DNA from 4 places in the Erwinia magellanica genome. Region 1 is predicted to be linked to each of the others. Evidence: predicted binding sites of a transcription regulator. Region 1 holds the regulator's gene; each other region holds the start of a gene.
What was found. Region 1 encodes sigma-54, which starts transcription at its own class of promoters, with help from an activator protein. Its sites were predicted from a motif close to GTTGGCACANNTTTCGCTNT; they were not measured.
Positions count from the first base shown of each region.

Region 2: a site for sigma-54 is predicted at 2,424-2,443, ahead of glnK (P-II family nitrogen regulator). Genes of this name have one in related genera too.
Region 3: a site for sigma-54 is predicted at 2,411-2,430, ahead of glnA (glutamate--ammonia ligase). Genes of this name have one in related genera too.
Region 4: a site for sigma-54 is predicted at 2,442-2,461, ahead of AAH450_RS07215 (gamma-glutamyltransferase family protein). Genes of this name have one in related genera too.

Region 1 is NZ_JBCHVC010000006.1:108,655-112,895, reverse strand. It holds gene rapZ (RNase adapter RapZ) at 1-408, opposite strand, end outside; gene ptsN (PTS IIA-like nitrogen regulatory protein PtsN) at 506-988, opposite strand; gene hpf (ribosome hibernation promoting factor) at 1,184-1,471, opposite strand; gene rpoN (RNA polymerase factor sigma-54) at 1,494-2,927, opposite strand; gene lptB (LPS export ABC transporter ATP-binding protein) at 2,976-3,701, opposite strand; gene lptA (lipopolysaccharide ABC transporter substrate-binding protein LptA) at 3,708-4,241, opposite strand, start outside; gene lptC (LPS export ABC transporter periplasmic protein LptC) at 4,234-4,241, opposite strand, start outside.
Region 2 is NZ_JBCHVC010000002.1:250,027-254,267, forward strand. It holds gene AAH450_RS08365 (SmdA family multidrug ABC transporter permease/ATP-binding protein) at 1-467, shown strand, start outside; gene AAH450_RS08370 (SmdB family multidrug efflux ABC transporter permease/ATP-binding protein) at 460-2,223, shown strand; gene glnK (P-II family nitrogen regulator) at 2,496-2,834, shown strand; gene amtB (ammonium transporter AmtB) at 2,864-4,153, shown strand; gene tesB (acyl-CoA thioesterase II) at 4,205-4,241, opposite strand, start outside.
Region 3 is NZ_JBCHVC010000007.1:117,460-121,700, reverse strand. It holds gene glnL (nitrogen regulation protein NR(II)) at 1-716, opposite strand, end outside; gene glnA (glutamate--ammonia ligase) at 854-2,263, opposite strand; gene typA (ribosome-dependent GTPase TypA) at 2,699-4,241, shown strand, end outside.
Region 4 is NZ_JBCHVC010000002.1:38,912-43,152, forward strand. It holds gene AAH450_RS07205 (AtzE family amidohydrolase) at 1-622, opposite strand, end outside; gene hpxX (oxalurate catabolism protein HpxX) at 619-807, opposite strand; gene AAH450_RS07215 (gamma-glutamyltransferase family protein) at 820-2,406, opposite strand; gene hpxU (MurR/RpiR family transcriptional regulator HpxU) at 2,603-3,442, shown strand; gene AAH450_RS07225 (transporter substrate-binding domain-containing protein) at 3,747-4,241, shown strand, end outside.

The DNA.
Region 1 (4,241 bases):
AGTATCAACAATCAGATCCGCTCGCGAGCGTAAGGGTTCGAGCAGATCGCTCTCTTCATCGATGGCACTTTCCAGCGAGAGATTTTTGCTGGAAAGGGGATGCAGGCGGCGCGTGTCGCTGTAACGGCGGATTAACGTGTTGCGATCGGCGTCGAGAAACAGCAGCTGAGGTGAAAAGCTCTCCGGCAGGCTGGTCAGCGCTTTCTCAAAAATTTCTGGTGACTCAGGCATGTTGCGCACGTCGATGCTGACCGCCGCAGAGATATTTCTGTCTGCCAGAGAGTTCGCCAGCTCAGGGAGTAAAACTACGGGTAAGTTATCCACGCAGTAAAAGCCCATGTCCTCCAGCGCTCTTAAGGCGACAGACTTACCCGAACCCGATCGACCGCTGACAATCATCAGCACCATGACTCTTTCTCCCGATTTTGCCTGTTCGCAGGCTTTTCATCCGGCACCCGTGTCGGCCAGAGGCTTCCAGGAGCCGGTATCAGCCAGCCTGGTGGCATCAGTGGCTCTCTTCAGGGCTTTCCGCCATGATTTCGTAAAGTTCTTCATCCGTCTGTGCCGCACGTAAGCGGCGGCAGATGGTTTTATCCGCCAGACGTTTAGCCACCAGCGAAAGCGTGTGCAGATGGGTTTTGCACTGATCGGCAGGCACCAGTAAGGCAAAAAGCAGATCCACTGGTTGATTATCAATAGCATCAAAAGCAATGGGCTGATCCAGGCGAATAAAAACGCCCACCGCACGCAGGGTATCTTCAACCAGCTTGCCGTGCGGAATGGCAATGCCATTCCCAATGCCGGTACTTCCCATGCGTTCACGAGTCAGAATCGCTTCAAAGATGGTCTGGTGCGGAAGGTTCAGCTGCTTAGCCGCCAGTTCACTGATGATTTCCAGCGCCCGCTTTTTACTCTGGCAATGTACGCCGCTGCGGGTGCAGGAGACGCTCAGGACCGAGCTCAGTTCCAGTGTTAATTCATTGTTCATCATAGTTTCACTTACGTGTTCACTTCTGCCTGGCAAAATGACTTAGCCTCTTTGCCACCCCAAAAGGGGGGAGGGAGCTAAGGCACGGCCGATTGATTAACGGCCCGCACCTGAAAGGAAGCGAGCCGGCTATCATACGTCACCACTTACCCTTAGATAAGGGTGACGAAGAAATAATCAATGTTTGAGTGAAATTTAGTGCTGCTTCAGCTTGTCTTTGTGTTTATTAAGTTGGCGCGTCAGCTTATCCAGCAGGCCGTCGATCGCCGCGTACATATCTTTTTCTTCCGAGGTGGCATGCAACTCACCGCCATTCACATGCAGCGTAGCATCCGCTATCTGCGTGACTTTTTCGACCTTCAGAACAATGTAGACCTGGTTAATATGGTCAAAATATTGCTCCAGCTTGGCAAATTTAGTGGTGACAAAATCCCGTAAAGGTTCAGTGATTTCCACGTTATGGCCAGTGATATTGAGTTGCATATGCTCTTCCTTATCTGTTCGTTCAGACCAGCTGTTTACGCTGGTTTGAGGGCGGGATGGATAAAGACTCTCGGTACTTCGCGACGGTTCGGCGCGCCACCATGATCCCCTGATCGGAAAGCAGTGTGGTGAGCTTACTGTCACTCAGAGGTTTGGCGGGATTCTCCGCCGAGATTAATTTTTTCACCAATGCACGGATTGCCGTGGAGGACGCTTCGCCTCCTCCCTCGGTATTGACGTGGCTGGAGAAAAAATACTTCAGTTCAAAAATACCGCGTGGACTGTGCAGATACTTCTGCGTGGTCACGCGGGAAATCGTGGACTCATGCATCTCCACAGCGCTGGCAATATCGGCCAGCACCATCGGGCGCATAAATTCTTCGCCCTGTTCGAAAAAGGCCTGCTGCTGATCGACGATACAACGTGTGACTTTCAGCAGCGTATCGTTTCGGCTTTCCAGACTTTTAATCAGCCATTTGGCTTCCTGCAAATTACTGCGAATAAACTGGCTGTCGCTGTCATTGCGGGTCGTCCCGCTAAGCGCGGCATATTGCTGATTAATCTTTAATCTTGGCACGCTCTCTGAATTGAGTTCAACCATCCAGCGAGGTCCCACTTTACGTACCAGTACGTCCGGGATGACATATTCCGGCTCGGTAGTATTGATCGACTGACCAGGGCGCGGATCCAGCGTCTGGATAACCTGCATCGCCATTTTTAACACATCTTCTTTCAGCCGCGTGACGCGCATCAGGCTGCGGAAGTCATGATTTGCCAGCAGATCCAGATGTTCGCTGACAATCAGCCGCGCCTCTTTCAGGCTTGGCGCGTCCGGAGCGAACTGTGACAGCTGTACCAACAGACAGTCACGCAGATCGCGGGCACACACGCCCACCGGGTCAAAGCGCTGAACGCGTTTTAACACCGCCTCTACTTCGTCCATGCTCAGCTCATCGTTACCGATGCTGTCCAGGATCTCCTCCAGGGAGGCGGTGAGATAACCTGTCTCGTCCACGGCATCAACAATCGAGGTAGCTATCGCCCGGTCGGTTTCGGTAAAGGGTGTCAGCCCAACCTGCCACATCAGGTAATCCTGTAGCGTTTGCGTGGTTTCGCCCTGATAGACCGGCAGCTCATCATCATGGTAATCAGTGCCGGTGCCTGAGGGCGTGCCGGCGGTGTAGATCTCATCCCAGGTCGCATCCAATGGAAGCTCTTCAGGCATATCCTTTTGTTCCAGCGCTTCCCTGGTATCCAGCGCCTCTTTCTCCTGATACTCGCGCGCGTCCACTTCCTCATGAATGTCGGTTTGTTCAAGCAACGGGTTACTTTCCAGCGCCAGCTGAATTTCCTGCTGTAGTTCAAGCGTAGAGAGCTGCAACAGACGAATGGCCTGTTGCAGTTGTGGCGTCATGGCAAGCTGTTGGCTAAGCCTGAGTTGCAAACCTTGCTTCATATTCAGGATACTGATTCCTCGAAAATCTTACCGGGTTTTAACACCTTATCAGAGTCTGAACTCTTCGCCCAAATAGACTCGCTTAACTTGTTCATCCTCCAGAATCTCTTCTGGCGAGCCGTGTGCGATCAAATGCCCCTGGCTTACGATGTAGGCCCGTTCACAAACCGCCAGCGTTTCACGCACGTTGTGGTCGGTTATCAACACGCCCAGCCCGCTGTCGCGCAGGTGCTCGATGATTTTTTTAATATCGATAACGGAGATGGGGTCGACGCCTGCAAAAGGCTCATCCAGCAGAATAAATTTGGGGTTGGCCGCAAGTGCGCGAGCAATCTCGACACGACGACGCTCTCCCCCTGACAGCGCCTGGCCCAGACTATTGCGCAGATGCTCAATGTGGAACTCATTCATCAACTCGTTGGCACGGTCTTCACGCTGCTCAGTCGTCAGATCTTCGCGGATCTGCAACACGGCCATTAAGTTGTCGTAGACGCTCAGGCGGCGAAAAATCGACGCTTCCTGAGGCAAATAACCAATCCCACGGCGTGCACGGGCGTGCAGCGGCAGAATACTGATATCTTCGTCATCAATAATGATGCGGCCCGCATCACGCGGGACAATGCCTACCACCATATAGAACGTGGTGGTTTTACCCGCACCATTAGGGCCAAGCAGACCAACGATCTCGCCGGATTTGACCTGTAGACTGACATCTTCGACCACGCGTCGGCCTTTGTAAGCCTTCGCCAGGTTTTCCGCAATTAAAGTAGCCATAGCTGATTAGTTACTCTTTTTTTGTCCGGAGGACTGGGTGCCTTTATCCTGCAACTGAGAAGGAACCAGCACCGTCGTTACGCGCTTACCGCTGCTGCCGTAAGCCTGCATCTTCTGCTCTTTTACCAGATAGGTGATCCGGTCGCCCTTCACGTTGCTGTCGAGCTGCTCCAGATAAGCGTTATTCGTCAGTTCGACAAAATCTTTTGCCAGTTCATAATGCATTTTCTGCGCATGGCCCTTCACCGGTTTACCGTCATCCTGCAACTGATAGAAGGTGGCCGGGTTGCCATAGGCATCCACGATGGTTTTATTGCTGTCGCCACCAGGACGGGTAACGACCACTTTATCCGCGGTAATTTTGATCGAACCCTGGGTGACAATAACGTTACCCGTAAAGGTCGCTACGTTGCCCTGCATATCCAGAGCCTGATTTTCTGAGTCAACATTTACCGGCTTTTCGGAATCTCCGGTCAGCGCCAGGGCTGGAAGGCTGGCAGCCAGCAGCAGGCCGAGCGTCAGAAACTTAAGATTATTTTT
Region 2 (4,241 bases), on a different contig from region 1:
CCACCGCTAAACAGAGTGATATTGAAGAGGCGGCCAGGCTGGCAAACGTCCATGACGATATTCTCCGCCTGCCTGAAGGCTATGAAACGGAAGTGGGCGAGCGGGGCGTCATGCTCTCTGGCGGACAGAAGCAGCGTATCTCCATTGCGCGGGCGCTGTTACTGGATGCCGAAATCCTGATTCTGGACGATGCGCTATCCGCTGTGGACGGGCGTACAGAGCACCTGATCCTGCATAATCTCCGGCGCTGGGGAGAGGGAAGAACAGTGATCATCAGCGCGCACCGTTTATCTGCCCTGACCGAAGCCAGCGAAATTCTGGTGATGCAAAAAGGGAGTGTGGCCCAGCGAGGGCAGCATGAGCAGCTGGTAACTGAGCCAGGATGGTATCAGGAGATGTACCGCTATCAGCAGCTTGAAGCTGCGCTGGATGATGAAGAGAGCGAAAAGGGGGTTCCCCATGGCTAAGATGACCCAACTCTGGCCCACCCTGAAGCGCCTTTTGAGCTATGGTTCGCCCTGGCGAAAATCTCTGGGCCTGGCTGTGCTACTGCTGTGGATTGCGGCGGCGGCAGAGGTGCTTGGCCCGATTCTGGTCAGCTACTTTATCGATAATATGGTGGCGAAGCATCGGATGCCGCTGGGGCTGGCAGCGGGACTGGCGGTCAGCTTTATCCTGTTGCAAATTCTGGCGGCTTCGCTGCACTACTGGCAGGCGTTACTGTTTAACCAGGCGGCGGTTGGCGTGGTTCAGCAGCTGCGAATGGACGTGATGGATGCTGCGCTGCGCCAGCCATTAAGCGCTTTTGATACTCAGCCAGTAGGGCAGATTATCTCTCGCGTTACCAATGATACGGAAGTTGTCCGCGATCTCTATGTCACCGTGGTGGCCACCGTTTTACGCAGTGCCGCGTTGATTGGCGCCATGCTGGTGGCGATGTTCAGCCTCGACTGGCGTATGGCGCTGGTTGCGATTGCCATTTTCCCCGCCGTAGTGACGGTGATGCTGATCTATCAGCGTTACAGCACGCCAATAGTGCGTCGGGTACGCAGTTATCTGGCTGATATTAATAATGGCTTCAATGAAGTGATTAACGGCATGAGCGTGATCCAGCAGTTTCGCCAGCAGGCCCGTTTTGGTGAGCGGATGGGAGAGGCCAGTCGTTCACACTATCTGGCGAGGATGGAAACGCTGAAGCTGGATGGCTTTTTACTGCGTCCTCTTCTGAGTTTGTTCTCGGCCATGATCCTTTGCGGGCTGATGATGCTGTTTGGTTTCTCGGCGGCCGGTAGCATAAAAGTTGGCGTGCTCTATGCCTTTATCAATTACCTGGGGCGGCTTAATGAACCGCTGATCGAGCTGACCACGCAGCAGTCTATGCTGCAACAGGCTGTGGTTGCCGGAGAGCGAATTTTTGAACTGATCGACGCTCCCCGCCAGCATTATGGTGCGGACACCCGGCCTCTGGCCTCTGGCGAGATAGAAATCAAAGGGTTGACCTTTGCCTATCGCGATGATCGCAACGTATTAAGCGATATCTCGCTCCATGTACCCTCACGAAATTTTGTGGCGCTGGTGGGGCACACGGGCAGCGGTAAAAGCACGCTGGCCAACCTGATGATGGGCTACTACCCGATACGTCATGGCGAGATCTCTCTGGATGGCAGACCACTCAGCCAGCTTAGCCATAGCGTGTTACGTCAGGGCGTGGCGATGGTCCAGCAGGACCCGGTGGTACTGGCGGATACCTTTTTCGCCAACATCACGCTGGGCCGTGATATCAGCGAAGAAGCGGTGTGGCAGGCGCTTGAAACGGTGCAGCTAGCCGAACTCGCCCGCAGCCTTGCCAATGGCATCCATACCCGGCTGGGCGAGCAGGGGAATAATCTCTCCGTCGGGCAGAAGCAGCTGCTGGCGATGGCGAGAGTGCTGGTGGCTGCGCCGCAGATCCTGATCCTGGATGAAGCTACGGCAAATATCGATTCTGGTACTGAACAGGCGATCCAGAAAGCGCTGAAAGCCGTGCGGGAACAGACCACCCTGGTGGTGATCGCTCACCGGCTCTCCACGATTATCGAGGCTGATACCATTCTTGTTTTGCACCGTGGATGTGCTGTCGAGCAGGGCAGCCACCAGGCACTGCTGGAAAAACAGGGCCGTTACTGGCAGATGTACCAGTTGCAGCAGGTTGGCGAAGAGCTGGAAGTGAGCGAAGAAGCGTAATTTTTTACCGCTTCGCTGCACCACAATCAGGCGAGAAATTGCCTTAAACGACCGCTCTGCACAAATTTAAAGCGCAACGCACCTTTATGGTGCGTTTTTTCTGCGCGGATTTCGGCGGGCTGTGGCGGAACAAGAGATAACGCTGACAAGAAACTCAGAGCGGGACTGACTAATCTTCTGAAAAATGCCAATTTATAATTTATGGCACAGCCTTTGCTTTAATCCTTCCGTGTTGGGCGCATCAACCATTTTCCATACCTGGAGGGGATCGTATGAAGCTGGTTACCGTGGTAATCAAACCGTTTAAGCTGGAAGACGTGCGTGAAGCATTGTCCTCTATCGGTATTCAAGGGCTTACCGTTACCGAAGTAAAAGGTTTTGGTCGCCAGAAGGGGCATGCAGAACTTTATCGCGGTGCTGAGTACAGCGTGAACTTCCTGCCAAAAGTAAAAATAGATATTGCCATTGCAGATGACCAGCTTGATGAAGTGGTTGATATGATCAGCAAGGCGGCTTACACCGGCAAAATCGGTGACGGTAAGATTTTTGTTGCGGAACTGCAGCGTGTCATCCGTATTCGCACTGGCGAAACGGATGAAGCTGCGCTGTAGGGGCTTAGAATAGTGAAGGATGGAATAAAATGAATAAAAAAATTGCTACATTCGGCCTCGCCACCCTGGCTTTATTACCCTCGCTTGCGATGGCTGCGGCACCCGCAGTGGCTGATAAAGCCGATAACGCCTTTATGATGATCTGCACCGCTCTGGTGCTGTTTATGACTTTACCAGGTATTGCCCTGTTTTACGGCGGTTTAATCCGCGCCAAAAACGTTCTCTCCATGATGACTCAGGTTGCCGTGACCTTCGCTATGGTCTGCGTTTTGTGGATGGTTTATGGCTACTCGCTGGCTTTCAGTGAAGGGAACGCCTTCTTTGGCGGCTTCAGCATGGCTATGTTGAAAAACATTCAGCTGACGTCGCTGGTTGGCTCCTTCTACCAGTATATCCACGTCTCATTCCAGGCCTCATTCGCCTGTATCACCGTGGGGCTGATTGTAGGGGCTATCGCTGAACGCGTTCGCTTCTCCGCCGTACTGATCTTTGTGGCTATCTGGCTGACCTTCTCTTATCTGCCTATTGCGCACATGGTCTGGTCTGGTGGTCTACTGGCTCAGGACGGCGCGCTGGACTTCGCTGGCGGCACCGTTGTACACATCAACGCTGCTGTGGCTGGACTGGTGGGCGCTTACCTGGTAGGCAAACGCGCTGGCTTCGGTAAAGAAGCCTTCAAGCCCCATAATCTGCCGATGGTCTTTACCGGCACCGCTATTCTGTACGTGGGCTGGTTTGGCTTCAACGCTGGCTCTGCCAGTGCGGCCAACGAAATTGCTGGGCTGGCCTTTATTAACACCGTAATGGCCACCGCAGGCGCAATGCTGAGCTGGACCTTCGGTGAGTGGGCGCTTCGCGGCAAGCCTTCACTACTGGGCGTCTGCTCTGGCGTGATTGCCGGTCTGGTCGCTATCACCCCAGCCTGTGGCTATGTTGGCGTGGGCGGTGCGCTGATAATTGGTATCGTTGGTGGACTTGCAGGTATCTGGGGTGTGACCACTCTGAAGAAATGGCTGCGTGTTGATGACCCTTGCGATGTATTCGGCGTGCACGGCGTGTGCGGCATCGTTGGCTGTATTCTCACTGGCGTCTTCGCTTCCTCTTCACTGGGCGGCGTGGGCTACGCAGAAGGCGTGACGATGGGCCATCAGGTCTGGATCCAGCTGTTCAGCGTAGGCGTGACCGTCGTCTGGACCGGCGTGGTTGCCTTTGTCGCCTTCAAAGTGGCAGATATGATTGTTGGCCTGCGTGTTCCGGAAGAGCAGGAACGTGAAGGTCTGGACGTAAACAGCCACGGCGAGAATGCTTACAACCAGTAATGGAATGGCTAAAAGAAGAGAAAGAAGAACGGCTCCCTCGGGAGCCGTTTTTTATTGCTGCTGCGTCTGCCGGAGGCGCATCACGCCC
Region 3 (4,241 bases), on a different contig from region 1:
TCTATTTGATCCGGGTCGTGCGCCAGTTCCGGCAGGCTGGGATCGTAATCCCTGACCAGCGTGACGTTGTCGGGCAGCTCCATGGAAACCAGGTTTACCACGCGTTCGGCTACCTGATGGATGCTTTGCGTCACGTGCATACCCGGCTGCTGCGGACCCAGCAGGCGATCAACCAGATTGCGCAGGCGATCGGCCTGTTCAATGATCACTTTGGTATATTCGGTTAATGATGGATCGGGCAGGGCTTTCGCCAGCAGCTGTGCTGCGCCACGCAATCCTCCCAGCGGGTTTTTAATTTCATGGGCCAGACCCCGGACTAAGTCCCGGGCGGCGACCTGCTGAGCATGTTGAATCTGTTCCTGACTGAGCCGGCGCTGATTATCCATCGGCGCCATTTCAAGCAGAATTAAACCTTCGGGCAGTCGCTGTGCGGTTAACGACATAATATGCGCACGACTGTCGACCACTAAAGTGACTTCACTGTCGGTAAAACCCTGACCTGCATCCAGACTCTCAAGCATGACGTCGATATTTAGTGAAAAATATCCCATCAGTTCCGGCAGCGGTGTTCCAAACAGCTTGCGGGAGCTTTGCGCTAACAGTTGTTGGGCCGCGGGATTGGCGTAATGAACCACCAGTCCGCTGTCGACCAGCAAGATACTGTTAATAAGGGAGTTGAGAATCTGCCCAGCATCGGGCAGCGTGCCTGTTGCCATGCATTCTCTCCTGCACTATTTCAGTGCATTATAGTTCCGGAACCCAAAAGTCGTCTTCCTGAACGATGAAACGTGGTGAAAAAAGCCCATCCGGAGATGGGCTAAAGTTTCCACGGCAACATAAAACGTCAAACCAGTTAAACGCTGTAGTACAGCTCGAATTCAACCGGATGTGGAGTCATACGCACGCGGTCCATTTCGGCCTTACGCAGTTCGATGTAGGCATCAATGGTTTCGTCAGTAAAGACGCCGCCACGAGTCAGGAACTCACGGTCTTCGTTCAGGCATTGCAGAGCTTCTTCCAGTGAACCGGCCACTTTTGGAATCTCAGCTTCTTCTTCCGGAGGCAGGTCATACAGGTTTTTATCCATCGCGTCGCCAGGATGGATTTTGTTGATGATGCCGTCCAGGCCAGCCATCAGCAGGGCAGAGAAGCAGAGGTATGGGTTGGCGGCTGGATCGGGGAAGCGAGCCTCAATGCGGCGCGCTTTCGGGCTGGCAACCACTGGGATACGGATAGAGGCAGAACGGTTACGGGCAGAGTAGGCCAGCATAACAGGCGCTTCGTAACCCGGGACCAGACGCTTGTAAGAGTTGGTGGTTGGGTTAGAGAGGGCATTGATCGCTTTAGCATGTTTGATAACGCCGCCGATATAGAACAGGGCAGTTTCAGACAGGCCGCCATATTTGTCGCCAGCGAACAGGTTGTTACCATCTTTAGAGAGTGACATATGGCAGTGCATGCCTGAACCGTTATCACCAAAGATAGGTTTTGGCATAAAGGTAGCGGTTTTGCCGTAAGCGTGAGCCACGTTATGCACAACATATTTGTAGATCTGAATTTCGTCAGCTTTTTTGGTCATGGTGTTGAAGCGGGTAGCCACTTCGTTCTGACCAGCTGTAGCAACTTCATGGTGATGCGCTTCAACAACCAGGCCCATCTGCTCCATAGTCAGACACATAGCAGAACGGATATCCTGTGATGAGTCGACCGGAGGAACCGGGAAGTAACCCCCTTTCAGACCTGGACGGTGGCCTTTGTTGCCGCCTTCATACTCTTTACCGGTGTTCCATGCTGCTTCGATATCATCGATAGCAACGTGTGAACCTGAAGTGGTCGCGCCGAAACGGACGTCATCAAACAGGAAGAACTCGGGTTCCGGGCCAAACAGAACGGTGTCTGCAATGCCGGAAGAACGCAGGAAATCTTCAGCACGCTTCGCGATGGAGCGCGGGTCACGGTCGTAGCCCTGCATGGTGCCTGGCTCGAGGATATCGCAACGGATGATCAGCGTAGAGTCTTCGAAGAAGGGATCCAGCACAGCAGTAGTCGCATCTGGCATCAGAACCATGTCTGACTCATTAATTCCTTTCCAGCCACCGATTGATGAGCCGTCAAACATTTTGCCTTCTTCGAAGAAGTCAGCGTTAACCTGATGAGCAGGAATGGTGACGTGCTGTTCTTTACCCTTGGTGTCGGTAAAACGCAGGTCAACGAATTTTACTTCGTGCTCGTTCATCATCGACAGAACGTGTTCAGCGGACATACTTAACTCTCCTGGATTTTGTCATTGTCGTCGTGGTTAGAGATCTTCAGCTGGGACCTTTGCTAATCTCGCCGGGTCATCCGATAATAAAGATCTCTGACAAGCTATCAACCGTTGTGGAAACTGGCATTCTTCGCTTGAATACATAAAGCGAAATCTATGCCAACTTTATTAATACCCTGAAAAAGCGCTATGATGCGCCCTCTCGTGAGACGGGAACTGCACCATGATGGAAGTCGCGCACCATTTTGGTGCTAAGCGGTGCTTGTTAAGCACCATTCTGGTGCATTTTTTCGATGGAGTGCAATTCTTGCACTAATTAAGGTTAGAAAAGCAATCCTGACAGTTATCTTTAATTGAAATTTGTGATCCTGTTCAGTCCTTCGATTAATCCGTGTACAATAGCGCGCTATTTCTAATGCCTGAGGCAAAGCTGTGATCGAAAATTTGCGTAACATCGCCATTATTGCCCACGTTGACCATGGTAAAACTACCCTGGTTGATAAGTTGCTACAGCAGTCCGGGACCTTTGATGCCCGTACCGAAGCAACCGAACGCGTAATGGACTCCAACGATTTGGAGAAAGAGCGTGGGATTACCATCCTCGCAAAAAACACCGCCATTAAATGGAACGACTACCGCATCAACATCGTGGATACCCCAGGACACGCCGACTTCGGCGGTGAGGTAGAGCGTGTGATGTCAATGGTTGACTCGGTGCTGCTGGTTGTGGATGCAATGGATGGCCCTATGCCGCAAACCCGCTTCGTGACCAAAAAAGCGTTTGCTAATGGTCTGAAGCCGATCGTGGTCATCAACAAAGTTGACCGTCCAGGCGCTCGTCCTGACTGGGTTGTGGATCAGGTATTTGACCTGTTCGTTAACCTGGATGCGACTGACGAGCAGCTCGACTTCCCGGTTATCTATGCTTCTGCCCTGAACGGTATCGCTGGTCTTGACCACGCCGACATGGCTGATGACATGACTCCGCTGTATGAAGCTATCGTGAAACACGTTTCTCCTCCGCAGGTTGAGATGGAAGCGCCGTTCCAGATGCAGATTTCTCAGCTGGACTACAACAACTACGTGGGTGTTATCGGCATCGGCCGCATTAAACGCGGTAAAGTGAAGCCAAACCAGCAGGTGACCATTGTAGATAGCGAAGGCAAAACCCGTAACGGTAAAGTCGGTAAAGTGCTGACTCACCTGGGTCTGGAGCGTATCGACGCTACAGAAGCTGAAGCTGGCGATATCATTGCTATCACCGGTCTGGGCGAGCTGAACATCTCCGATACAATCTGTGATCCACAGAATGTAGAGGCGCTGCCAGCGCTGAGCGTGGATGAACCAACGGTAACGATGTTCTTCAACGTCAACACCTCTCCGTTCTGCGGTAAAGAAGGTAAGTATGTGACTTCACGTCAGATCCTTGACCGTCTGAACAAAGAGCTGGTGCACAACGTTGCGCTGCGTGTTGAAGAAACTGCCGATGCTGATGCGTTCCGCGTATCGGGTCGTGGTGAACTTCACCTGTCAGTTCTGATTGAAAACATGCGTCGTGAAGGTTTCGAACTGGCGGTATCCCGTCCGAAAGTTATCTTCCGCGATTTCGAAGGCCGCAAACAAGAGCCATTCGAAAACGTTACGCTGGATATCGAAGAACAGCACCAGGGTTCAGTGATGCAGGCGATGGGTGAACGTAAAGCCGACATGAAGAACATGGATCCGGATGGCAAAGGTCGCGTACGTCTCGACTACGTTATCCCAAGCCGTGGTCTGATTGGCTTCCGTAACGAATTCATGACCATGACTTCCGGTACCGGTCTGCTCTACTCCACCTTCAGCCACTATGACGATGTTCGTCCGGGCGAAGTGGGCCAGCGTCAGAACGGCGTGCTGATCTCTAACGGTCAGGGTAAAGCTGTTGCGTTTGCTCTGTTCAGCCTCCAGGACCGCGGTAAGCTGTTCCTGGGCCACG
Region 4 (4,241 bases), on a different contig from region 1:
CAAACGGCTGGCTGCCGCTACGGGAAAGGCGACCAAAGGTGGGCTTCAGACCAAAAATCCCACACAGCGAAGCCGGGACGCGGATAGAACCGTTGGTATCGCTGCCTAAAGAGAAATTGACCAGCCCGGCAGCAACCGCCGCCGCCGACCCACCAGAAGAACCACCGGCGATGCGCTGCACATCGTGCGGGTTTCTGGTTGCGCCGTAATGGCTGTTCTCCGTGGTAAACCCATAAGCATAGGCATCCATATTCAGCATACCGGAGAGCAGGGCGCCTGAGCTGGCCAGCCTGCTTACCGCCCAGCTATCCTGCTTCGCCACCTGACGATCGCTGAACAGTGTGGCACCCGCCAGCGTCACATGGCCCGCCACGTCAAACAGATTCTTCACCGCGTAGGGCACTGCGGCCAGTGGAGGCAGCGGCTGTCCCTCTTGACGCAGACGATCGAGACGATCGGCCTCGTTAAGCATGCGATCCTGAGTCACTTCAGTCCAGGCGTTGATCGCCGGATTCAGCCGCGCTATCTGGCTGAGCGTCTGCTGCGCAATATCCCGCGCACTAAGCTCACCTTTGCTTAGCGCGCCCTGTAACTCTTTGATGCTCAGAGAGAGTGGATTCATGCTTTATACACTCCAGCCACTTCCAGGCGATCGTCCAGCGGAAAGGCCATCAGCGGCGCCGCCATACCGGCAATGCGGGTGAACTGCACCAGCAGCTCGGCCCGACGCTGGTCGTTTAAGGTTACGCCGAGAACCAGTTCCATCTGTGCCACATAGGCTGCCCAGTCGGGCGAATGTTGATTCATGCTCTTCTCCTGTTAAAAACCGGCTGCGCTGCCGTTGCTTCTTGGGTCGCATGCTCCTTCCAGCATGCCGTTGGTGTGCCGGACGATGGCACCTGCATGGCCCACCGCTTCACTGAAGTCAGGCAGGGCCTCCACTTCGTGGCCCAAAGCGCGAAGCTGTTCAAAGGTTTCCGGGGAAAAGCGGCTCTCCAGCTTTAACGAGTCAGAGGCCTGGCCCCAGGTCCGGCCCAGCAGCCAGCGTGGTGCGCTGACACATTGCTGAAGCGGCATCCCCTGGACAACGTGACGGGTAAAAATGGCGGCCTGCGTTTGCGGCTGCCCGTCGCCGCCCATTGAGCCATAAACCATTGTGCGGCCATCGCTCAGCCGTGCGGCGGCGGGATTCAGCGTATGAAAAGGCTGTTTGCCGGGCTTGAGCGCCAGAAGGTGGTCGGGATCGAGGCTGAAAGCCGCGCCGCGGTTCTGCCAGGTAATGCCGGTATCTGGCAGCACTACGCCGCTGCCAAATTCATGATAAATGCTCTGAATAAACGATACGGCCAGACCGCTGCTGTCCATTACGCCCATCCAGACGGTATCGCCAGGCCCTTTACCCGTGCCCCAGGGGGCGGCCTGCCGGTCATCAATTTTTCCCGCCATCTGCGTCAGCAGGTCTGAATCCAGCAGCGCCTGCATCTCTTCCTGCATATGCAGCGGGTCGGTGATATAGCGATCGCGCAGGCTGAAGGCGAGTTTGGTCGCCTCCACAATGCGGTGAACGGTTTCTGTTTCTGTGGCATCACGCATATTTAACTGGCTGGTAATGCCGAGGATCGCCAGGGAAACCAGCCCCTGAGTGGGCGGCGTCATATTATAAACTTCGCCACACTGATGCTGGATACGCAGCGGCGTCCGGCGTTTTGCCCGGTGATTATGCAGATCTTCAAGAGTGACGGGCATGCCCAGTCGGGACATTTCACCCGCCATTTTGCGGGCCAGAGAGCCGCGATAAAAACTCTCCAGCCCCTCTTCGGTCAGCAGGCTCAGCGTATTTGCCAGCGCCGGTTGCGTAAAGCGACTGCCCGCCTTCGGCACTTCCCCATCGGGAAGAAAGGTTTGCGCAAAGCCGGGCTGTTCCGCCAGCTCATGATATTTGCTGGCGGTAGCGGAGGATTGCGACTGGGTGACCGGAATGCCGTCGGCGGCATAGCGAATGGCATCGGCCAGCAGCCTGGCAACCGGCGTCGCCGTGCCGCCAAATTCGGCGGAAACCGCCAGCGCTTCCGCCCAACCGCTCACTGTACCCGCCACTGTCAGGGCGGCTTCAGGCCCCCGATGGGGAATGGCGGTGGCATTCTTATAAAAAGCGAGATCGGCCAGCGAGCCGGCAGCACCGCTGGCATCAATGGCAACCGGTTCCCCCTGAGGAGGAACGATCAGCCAGAAGCCGTCTCCGCCCAGGCCATTCATATGCGGGTAGACCACCGCGATGGTCGCCGCAGCGGCAACCATAGCTTCAATGGCATTGCCCCCTTCACGCAACACTGCCAGGGCACTTTCACTGGCAAGATGATGGGGAGCGACGGCCATGCCCAAGGGGGCGATATTACTCTGTATCATTCCGGTCTCTTTTTTCAGGGTTACAGGAGAGTAGGTAAGCAAGAGCTGTTCCAGTTTGCCAGCAACAAAAAGTTAATTGCCTCTCTGCGCATAAGGTCGGGACAAAATTGCTGGCTGACGGCAAAATAAGTTTCCCGTTCGGGCACGCAATTTGTATAAACAGATCCTCTGAAACAAAAGTTACAAGGTCAACGCTATGAAGCAGCTCGATGAACGTCTGAGAAGCCATTATCCCCAGCTCTCCCCTCAGGAGCAGCGGGTAGGGGATTTTGTCTTCGATCATTTTGACGATCTGATCAGCTATAACAGCGCCGAACTGGCAAGGCTCAGCGGTGTTTCCAAAGCCACGGTCAGCCGCCTTTTCAAGCGGCTTGGCTATGAAAAATATAAAGATATGCGCGACGAGCTGCGTACGCTTCGTCAGAGCGGGATGCCGTTAACCGACAACCGTGATGCGGTGCAGGGCAACACCTTACTTGCCCGTCATTACAAGCAGGAGATGGCGAATCTGACTCAGTGGGTGAACGGCATTGATGCCACGCAGTTTGGCGAAGTGGTAAAGCAGCTGGCCAGCAGCAAGCGCGTATTCATCGTTGGGCTGCGCAACGCTTACCCGGTTGCACTGCACCTCCGGCAGCAGCTGTTGCAGGCCAGAGGGGGCGTTCAGGTGCTGCCGCAGCCTGGTCAGACGCTCTCTGAAGAGCTGGTGGAAGTGACGCAGAACGACATGGTGGTGGTGCTCGCTTTCCGCCGCCGTCCACGCATCATCAAGCCCTTACTCCAGCAGTTACAGCAGGATGCCATCCCAACGGTGGTGGTGTGCGAACCCCAGGCTCAGGCTGTTATCGCCCTGGCCCGCTGGCAGCTCTGCGCGCCGCTGGACAGCGTTTCCGCCTTTGACAGCTACGCTTCAGCCAACAGCCTGATAAACCTGCTGGCCAATGCCGTACTGCATGAACTTTTAAGCGAAGGCCGCCAGCGCATCCATCAGATAGCCGATCTCTACAGCCAGCTGGACGAGCTGGAACAGCGGTAATGGGGCACCTTTTTGGTGCTTTGCCTTTTTTTGGGGCGGATATTCCCGGCGATCTGCTGCCTTCTCCTGAGTGGGCGCAGCAAGGCACCCCACAGCAAAGCAATCGTTTGCCTGGTGAGTTTTTTCCCTTAAATACTTAACTGCCCGTTTCCGCACTCTTTTTACCCGATCCTCTTCTCCTCGCTGGCTCTCTTTATCCGGCAGCAATAAATTTTCACCGCCTCCTCTCTCGCTGGCACATTAGTTGCAAATAAAATCTTCAAGAATCTTTCGTTTCATGTTTTTATTATTCGGGGAACACCAGATGAAAAAAGTATTACTGGCAGTAGTAGGCGCGGCTCTGATGTTAACGCAGGTAACAGCGAAGGCCGACCAGCTACAGGATATTGAAAAACGGGGCGTTTTACGCGTTGCCGTGCCGCAGGATTTTCCGCCGTTTGGTTCAGTCAGTACCGATCTACAGCCGCAGGGTTACGACATTGATATGGCGAAATACCTGGCGAAACAGATGAAACTTAAGTTGCAACTGGTGCCCGTTACCAGCGCCAACCGCGTACCCTATCTGCAAACCGATAAGGTAGACCTGGTGATCTCCAGCCTGGGCAAAAACCCGGAACGTGAAAAAGCAATCGCCTTCAGCCGCGCTTACGCACCGTTCTTTCTGGGCGTTTTCGGCCCGAAAGAGGCTGAGCTGAAAGATGCCGCTGCGCTGAGCGGTAAATCTGTCGGCGTGACTCGCGGCGCGGTGGAAGACATGGTGTTAACGGAGCTGGCGCCAAAAGATACCCAGTTGAAACGC